Regions from separate parts of the Serratia sp. YWN4 genome, predicted to be linked through region 2. Evidence: predicted binding sites of a transcription regulator. Region 2 holds the regulator's gene; the other holds the start of a gene.
What was found. The regulator Fur, encoded in region 2, represses iron uptake genes when iron is present. The targets are predictions, from matches to a motif close to ATAATAATGAGAACNACTATCAA.

Region 1 (4,431 bases), 1.6 Mb from region 2:
GTGCGGTGTGCGATCAATGCGTTGTGCCGCGTTTTTAATCCGGTCACGTGTGGCTTCATCAAGCTTTACGCCCATGGTGGTAGTGGCCATGCCAATCCAACTCCTGTGTGTAGAACCTATCCCAGCAGGTTGATAAACCCTGTGCAGATAAGCCTGCTGGGATAGGTTCGTGGAAAGGTTGTGTCATTAATGCGGACAATATCCAGCATGTTGCAACTTTGTGCAACCTTGTTAAATCAGGCTCGTGAGCGAAGTGTGATTTCAATCGGTTTTTTAACATGAAACGACGGCAGGTTTCTTGCTGGCATTGGTACTTCTTTGCGGGTAGAGGCGGTATTTCCCTGCTGTTATCGGGGATAAAGGAGAGGTGCAACTCATTTTGTGATTGATGGGTGCAACCAATGGAGGGGGTAAATGTGACGCAGGGTAAACTTTGTGTAACTTTATTGTTAAACATCTTGTTGGTTGTTGATAGCGTCATCTAGGATAGCCAACGTTTAGGCAATACCGGGCAAAAACTCTATTCATCCGCCCCACGTTTCGGCACTTTGGTGGGTGAAATACATCGCATCGCAAACAGCGTGAATAAAAATACCCGATAGATTTCAAGCGGTGGCCAACAACGCTACGCCTGAAAAATGAAGGGAATAATGAAAGTGGAGAGTGGAATGACAATGAGCACACCAATGCTGGTGACCTTCCTGGTGTACATTTTCGGGATGATCTTAATCGGCTTACTCGCCTATCGGGCGACCAACAACTTTGATGATTATATTCTGGGTGGCCGCAGCCTGGGCAGCGTGGTCACCGCGCTTTCCGCCGGGGCATCCGACATGAGCGGCTGGTTGCTGATGGGCCTGCCGGGCGCGATCTTCCTTTCGGGTATTTCGGAAAGCTGGATCGCCATCGGCCTGACGATGGGTGCTTACCTCAACTGGAAGCTGGTGGCTGGCCGGTTGCGTGTGCATACCGAAGCCAACAACAACGCCCTGACGCTGCCAGACTATTTCACCAGCCGTTTTGAAGACAACAGCAAACTGCTGAGGATTATTTCCGCCATCGTCATTCTGGTGTTTTTCACTATCTATTGTGCTTCCGGCATCGTTGCCGGTGCGCGTCTGTTTGAAAGCACCTTCGGTATGAGCTACGCCACCGCGCTGTGGGCCGGTGCGGCCGCGACCATCCTTTACACCTTTATCGGTGGGTTCCTGGCGGTCAGCTGGACCGATACCGTGCAGGCCAGCCTGATGATTTTTGCGCTGATCCTCACGCCGGTGATCGTGATTTTCGCCGTTGGCGGGATCGACAGTTCGATGCTGGTGATTGCCGCTAAAAACCCGGCCAACGTCGATATGATGAAAGGGCTGAATTTTGTCGCCATCCTGTCGCTGATGGGGTGGGGGCTGGGGTATTTCGGCCAGCCGCACATTCTGGCGCGTTTCATGGCGGCAGATTCTCACCGGACTATCCGCAGCGCACGCCGTATCAGCATGATCTGGATGATCCTGTGTCTGGCTGGCACCATTGCGGTGGGCTTCTTCGGTATCGCCTATTTTGCTAACAACCCGGATCAGGCGGGGAATGTGTCGCAAAATGGTGAGCGGGTCTTTATCGAACTGGCGATGCTGCTGTTCAACCCTTGGATTGCCGGTATTCTGCTGTCGGCGATTCTGGCTGCGGTGATGAGTACCCTAAGCTGCCAGTTGCTGGTGTGTTCAAGTGCCATCACGGAAGATTTATACAAAGCCTTCCTGCGTAAAGGTGCCAGCCAGCGTGAACTGGTGTGGGTGGGGCGTGCCATGGTGCTGGTGGTTGCCCTGGTGGCGATCGCGCTGGCCGCTGACCCGGAAAACCGCGTACTGGGCCTGGTCAGCTACGCTTGGGCAGGTTTCGGTGCTGCATTTGGCCCGGTGGTGCTGATCTCGGTCATGTGGTCACGCATGACCCGCAACGGCGCACTGGCCGGTATGCTGGTGGGAGCGATTACCGTGATCGTCTGGAAGCACTATGCCTGGCTGGATCTGTATGAAATCATCCCGGGCTTCCTGTTCGGCAGTATCTCTATCGTGCTGGTCAGCCTGATGGGCCGTAAGCCTTCGGCCACCATGACCGAACGTTTTGATCTGGCTGAAGCCGAGTTTAAAACGGTGTAATGCCTGTTTAACCTCTCCCCGGCCATCGGGGAGAGGTTTCAACATCCCCCTTCCTGCACCGCTTTCCTGCGCTCGCTGTAACAACTGGCGACATTTGATTAGAAAAAATCACGCATCTGGCTCTTGTATTTCTTTTCATCATAATGATAATCACTATCGTTCTTGTTTACTTTTCTTTACATTGACTGCTGCTGGATAACTCGCGTGCCAGCGCCTTTTCAGGGGTTACTCATTTATGTTCGTTCCCTTCCTTATCATGTTCCGTGAGGGGCTGGAGGCCGCGCTGATCGTCAGCCTGATCGCCAGCTATCTGAAGCGTACTCAGCGTGGCCAATGGCTTGGCGTCATGTGGATTGGGGTGATAGTTGCCGCCGCTCTGTGCTTGGCGCTAGGCATCTTCATCAATGAAACCACCGGCGAATTCCCGCAAAAACAGCAGGAGCTGTTCGAAGGGCTGGTAGCGATAGTGGCAGTCTGCATTCTGACCTATATGGTGTTCTGGATGCGTAAGGTGTCCAAGTCGGTCAAGGTGCATCTGGAAGGGGCGATCGATAACGCGCTCAGCTCCGGCAAAGGCCAAGGCTGGGCGCTGGTGGCGATGGTGTTTTTTGCCGTTGCGCGTGAAGGGCTGGAATCGGTGTTTTTCCTGCTGGCGGCGTTCCAGCAGGATGTCGGTATCGAAGCGCCGATCGGTGCGCTTCTGGGGTTGGGAAGTGCCATTATCGTGGGCATGCTGATCTACTGGGGCGGCGTGAGGCTGCATCTGGCCAAATTCTTCAAATGGACCAGCCTGTTTATTCTGTTCGTCGCCGCCGGTTTGGCGGCGGGGGCGATCCGCGCTTTCCACGAAGCGGGCCTGTGGAATCACTTTCAGGATATCGCCTTTGATCTCAGCAACCAGCTATCAACCCATTCGTTGCTAGGAACGCTGCTGGAGGGGATGTTCGGTTACCAAGAAGCACCAACGGTCAGCGAAGTGGCGGTCTATTTCCTGTATCTGATCCCAGCCTTGATATTCTTTTTCCTGCCGCAGCGTACGGGGCCAGCAGCGATCCCGGCGCAACGTAAAACTCATCATTAATTTAATAGGGAATCTCACATGTCTACTCCGTTATTCCGCCGCAAGGCGCTGTTGTTAACTCTTCCTGCATTAGCGTTCAGCCTCAATGCGCTGGCGGCGGATGTGCCGCAGGTCAAGGTTACCGTTAACGACAAGCAGTGTGAACCGATGCAGTTGACCGTTCCGGCAGGGAAAACCCAGTTTGTGGTGCATAACGTCAGCCAGAAAAACCTTGAGTGGGAAATCCTCAAAGGGGTGATGGTGGTGGAAGAGCGTGAGAATATTGCACCGGGTTTCACTCAGAAGATGACGGCCAACCTGGAGCCGGGCGAATATGACATGACCTGCGGCCTGTTGAGCAACCCGAAAGGCAAGCTGACGGTCACTGCCGCGGCCGATGCGGCAAGCGATGGCAAACCGAACGCCATGGATCTGGTTGGCCCGATTGCCGAATACAAAGTCTATGTCACCAAAGAGGTCGAAGGGTTGGTTAAGCAGACCAAACTGTTTACCGATGCGATCAAGGCCGGTGATGTGGCACAGGCGCGTAAACTGTATGCGCCAACCCGCCAGCATTACGAGCGCATCGAACCGATTGCCGAACTGTTCTCCGATCTGGATGGCAGCATTGATGCCCGCGAAGACGATTATGAGAAAAAGGCAGAGGATCCGAACTTCACCGGTTTCCACCGCCTCGAGAAAGCGCTGTTTGCCGATAACACCACCCAAGAGATGGGCCACTATGCCGAGCGTCTTTACAACGACACGCTTGAACTGCAAAAACGGATTGGCGAATTAACCTTCCCGCCGAGCAAAGTGGTCGGTGGGGCTGCGGGCCTGATTGAAGAAGTGGCGGCCAGCAAGATCAGCGGTGAAGAAGATCGTTACAGCCGTACCGACCTGTGGGATTTCCAGGCTAACGTGGATGGCGCGCAGAAGATCGTCAATCTGCTGCGGCCGCTGCTGGAAAAAGCCAACAAGCCATTGCTGGAGAAGATCGACGCTAACTTTAAAACGGTGGATAGCGTGCTGGCGAAGTACAAAACCGCAGAGGGTTATGAATCTTACGAGAAGCTGACCGATGCGGATCGCAACGCGATGAAAGGGCCAATCACCACGCTGGCGGAAGATTTAGCGCAGCTGCGCGGCGTTTTGGGTCTGGATTAAGGGCGGCATATCATGAGTCATCATCTCGGCCCGGAAAACGGGTCGTTAACT
Region 2 (4,431 bases):
TTAAATCGTAAACTTCACCATGAAATTACATTATCAACTCTTGGCTGCCGAGGCTCCCACATTACCGATAGTGCTGCTCCACGGCATGTTCGGCAACCTGGATAACCTTGGCATACTGGCACGCGACCTGAATCAACAGCATACGGTGATCAAGGTCGATCTGCGCAATCATGGGCTTTCGCCGCGTGCTGATGAGATGACCTATCCGGCGATGGCGCAGGATCTGCTGACGTTGCTGGATGATTTGCAGTTGGATAAGGTCATCGTCATCGGCCACTCCATGGGTGGTAAAGCCGCCATGGCGCTCACGGCGATAGCCCCTGAGCGGGTTGAACGGCTGATTGTGATCGATATCGCCCCGGTGGCTTATAACACCCGCCGCCACGACAAGATTTTTGCTGCTCTGCAAGCGGTCACCGATGCCGGTATTAGCCAACGGCAACCGGCGGCACAGCTGATGCGCGAATATCTGGATGAAGAAGGCGTGATCCAGTTCTTGTTAAAGTCTTTTCATGCCGGAACCTGGCGCTTCAACCTGCCGGTATTGATCGCACAATACGCGAGCATGATCGGCTGGCAAAATGTCCCCTCTTGGCCACATCCAACGCTATTTATCCGCGGTGGGCTTTCGCCTTATGTGCAGGATGAGTACCGCGAAGACATTGCCCGCCAATTCCCGCAGGCCCGAGCTTACGCCGTCGCAGGTACCGGCCATTGGGTTCATGCGGAAAAACCGGACGCTGTGTTACGGGCCATCCGCCGCTTCCTTGATGAAGCCTGAAACAAAGTGGTGAAAAAACGTGCTAAAGAGAACGAGTTAGCGCGTTTTTGGCTAAGTTAAGCATTGTCGTTGCTCTATCTGCTGGGGTAATATGGCGCGCTATTTCCGACGTCTTTCAAGCTGCTATAGCTTGGGTCCTGCGGGGATATAATTTTGCCGCCCAGTTCAACGTGCAAACAAGCACTTGGCTGGAGGTAAATTTGGCTTAGGGTTTATTGGCCCGAATGGTGTTAACTGAACCGTCTGGAAGTGTGAAAACGCTTTCTGATGCAAACTCCCTTGCAGTAGTCCGCAACAATGGCAAAAGAACAAACGGATCGCACGACGCTGGATCTGTTCGCAGATGAACGCCGTCCGGGGCGACCGAAAACCAACCCGCTTTCCCGTGATGAACAGCTTAGAATCAATAAGCGTAATCAGCTACGGCGTGACAAAGTGCGTGGATTACGGCGTGTGGAGCTGAAAATCAACGCAGACGCCGTGGATGCTCTGAACAAACTGGCGGATCAGCGCGATATCAGTCGCAGCGAATTGATTGAGCAAATGCTGCTGGCAAAACTGGCGGAAGAACAGCCAGAATCATGATCTCTTCAGCCGCACGCGCGGCGCGGCGTTAAGGATGACGCCGGATCAACACCGCTGGTACTGATCCCCCCGCATCGCATAAATGCGATAAAACCCCAGAGCACATTTCTGGCATGATGGTTATTTACCGGTAAGAGAGAGTCACCACGTTGAACTCTTGCCTTGATCTTACGTAAGACGATACCCAAAGGCTCGACGTTGCAGGTAAGCAACCCACGAACACCAAAGGTATATCCACTGAATTAAAAAGGTTATCTGCAATATGGCTCATGTAGGCATTTTCTTTGGCAGCGATACTGGCAATACCGAAAACATTGCCAAGATGATCCAGAAAAATCTTCAGCAAAAATATGGCAAAGACGTGGCTGAAATTCACGACATTGCCAAAAGCAGTAAAGAAGATCTGGAAGCTTTCGACATCCTGCTGCTCGGCATCCCCACCTGGTATTACGGTGAAGCCCAGTGTGACTGGGATGACTTCTTCCCAACGCTGGAAGATATTGACTTCAACGGCAAGCTGGTGGCGCTGTTTGGTTGTGGTGACCAAGAAGACTATGCAGAATATTTCTGCGATGCGATGGGTACCATCCGTGACATCATCGAACCGCGTGGTGCTGCGATCATCGGCCACTGGCCAACCAAAAGCTACCACTTCGAAGCCTCTAAAGGCTTGGCAGACGACCATCACTTCGTCGGCTTGGCTATCGACGAAGATCGTCAGCCTGAACTGACCAACGAACGCGTAGATGCCTGGGTTAAACAAATCAGCGAAGAGCTGAGCCTGGCCGACATCGTCGGCTAAGCCCCCCTCCAGATATTGTACAAAAGCCCTGCAAAGCGCATAGTGTCGGCTACAGGGCTGCTATCGGTATCACGGATTAGAGTAATAGAAGCTACAAGTCTGTAACTTCCCGCACTATCAGGGTAAACTGCGGCATCGGTTTATCCCATCCATCAAGACGTTGCATATACCCTTATGCAATAGTGCAGATATACCTTTGTTAACAACCGACGGTTTCTATTTAGAGCAAGCGGTTCTATAATGAGACGCAATTAATTCTTTTTGTGCCGACCAATGCCATAGGCGAAAACGCCCCAACTTGATTAGCACAGTAACAGGACTGAATCCGCATGACTGACAACAATAACGCATTGAAGAAGGCCGGCTTAAAAGTCACGCTTCCGCGACTCAAAATTCTGGAAGTCTTGCAGGATCCGGCATGCCATCACGTCAGTGCGGAAGATCTGTACAAAAAACTGATAGATATGGGTGAGGAAATCGGCTTGGCAACGGTTTATCGCGTACTGAATCAATTTGATGATGCGGGCATTGTGACTCGTCACAATTTCGAAGGCGGTAAATCCGTGTTCGAACTGACCCAGCAGCATCATCACGATCACCTGATTTGCCTGGACTGTGGCAAAGTGATCGAGTTCAGCGACGAACCTATCGAAGTGCGTCAGCGTGATATCGCCAAACAGCACGGTATTAAGCTCACCAATCACAGCCTGTACCTGTACGGCCATTGTGAAGTAGGTGATTGCCGCGAAAACGATACGCTGCATGACAAGCGATAACTCTGGCCTGCCAGAATCGAGAAACCGCCTTAATGGCGGTTTTTTTGTGCCTGCGATTTACAGACAAAAAAATCCCCGGACAGGCCGGGGAAAATGATAATTCCAAATATTGCACTCTCTTGCAGCACTTCTTTCTGACACGGACTACACCTACAGCCCATCCGCCGACACGCAGATGGGCTGAGTTTTGGCTTAGGCTTTTACCGGCTCGGCACGGCTGAAACGTTTGCCATCCGGGCTGACCGCACGGATTTGAACATCACCCGCAACGGCCGGGCGAGCACGATCGTCATAGCGCTGCCACTGTTTGCCGCCATCGGTAGAATATTCAATAGCCAAACCAGGCAAGGAGATATTAGCCTCCAGCTTGCCATCAACAACGCGTGCTCCCGGCACTGGCAGACGGTAGCTCACGCCACCTTTATCCAGCTTGGCCAACTCACGTTGCCCGATCAGGTTGGCAAAGTGCAGCCAGTCCTTTTCCAGCGTCTTGGTATCGACATGATGGGTTTCGCCACCTTTGTATTCACGACCGGCTTGATAATCCTGCTCCCAGCTCGCACGGTGCCAGGCACGTTCCGCAACAGACAGAGCACGTGGATAAATCATGTATTCCATTTGCTGGTCGGTACGCACAACTTCACTCCACAGCTGAGCTGAGAGGCCATAAGCACCCGGCCATGATTTGTCACTCTTGGCGGTGAAATGGTTGCCATCGCGGTCAACCGAGGTTTCAGCGTTTTGCGGCAGGTTGTTTGGTGCGAAGCTGAAGATCTTCTGCTCATCGCTGAAACGGGTGCCCCAGTAGTAACCATGCTCTTCCGGGGTCACTTCATAGGGGAAGTCCATATAGACGTAATCCGGGTTGGAGATCACCACCTGATAGCCCTTGTTCGCCCAGTCGTTGGCTGAGTCGAAGCCGCCCCAGAACAGGGTATCCCAGAAGTTCACCGTAACATTCTTAGTCGCGAAGGCTTTCGAGTCTTTGGCATCTTTCAGGCCATCCTGCCACGCCTGCATGCTGTCAATGCCGTGCGCTTTCACCAGTTGGCTGACTTCAAGCCCGAAGTAGCTCGGCAAGTGTTCCATATCTTCCACTTTGCCGTCTTTGATGATCGCCTGACAAACCTCAGACTTGGCCCATGGCTTGTCTTCTTTGCTCAGATCAAGAATGCCCTTGCCCGCTTCCGGCTTCTTCACATCGGTATAACCGGCACCCAAGCGGATGTTCTTCGCTTCATCCCCACCAAAATGCCAGGTTTGCAGTGGTTGACCGGCTTCTTTGTGCATCTGGGCGACTTCACCAATCACTTTATCAACAAAGTTTTTGGATGAATCCAGGCACGGGTTCAGGTAGCTCTGACGGTTAAAATACTGCACCGAGGTGGTATTGGACGTATCGGTCGGATCCACCAGGCGGAACTCATTCGCCTCTTTCTCTTTACCTTCAGCCAGCAGTTTCTTGTAGCGCGCTTCCATGGAAACGA

Region 1: the regulator Fur is predicted to act here: its motif matches at 2,291-2,313, upstream of efeU (iron uptake transporter permease EfeU).

Annotation. Positions count from the first base shown of each region.
Region 1 covers NZ_CM147696.1:3,175,957-3,180,387, reverse strand. The annotation lists gene putA (trifunctional transcriptional regulator/proline dehydrogenase/L-glutamate gamma-semialdehyde dehydrogenase) at 1-90, opposite strand, end outside; gene putP (sodium/proline symporter PutP) at 669-2,153, shown strand; gene efeU (iron uptake transporter permease EfeU) at 2,389-3,234, shown strand; gene efeO (iron uptake system protein EfeO) at 3,253-4,380, shown strand; gene efeB (iron uptake transporter deferrochelatase/peroxidase subunit) at 4,393-4,431, shown strand, end outside.
Region 2 covers NZ_CM147696.1:1,530,557-1,534,987, reverse strand. The annotation lists gene ybfF (esterase) at 20-781, shown strand; gene ybfE (LexA regulated protein) at 1,079-1,366, shown strand; gene fldA (flavodoxin FldA) at 1,629-2,168, shown strand; gene fur (ferric iron uptake transcriptional regulator) at 2,498-2,944, shown strand; gene ACX9GT_RS07170 (family 20 glycosylhydrolase) at 3,137-4,431, opposite strand, start outside.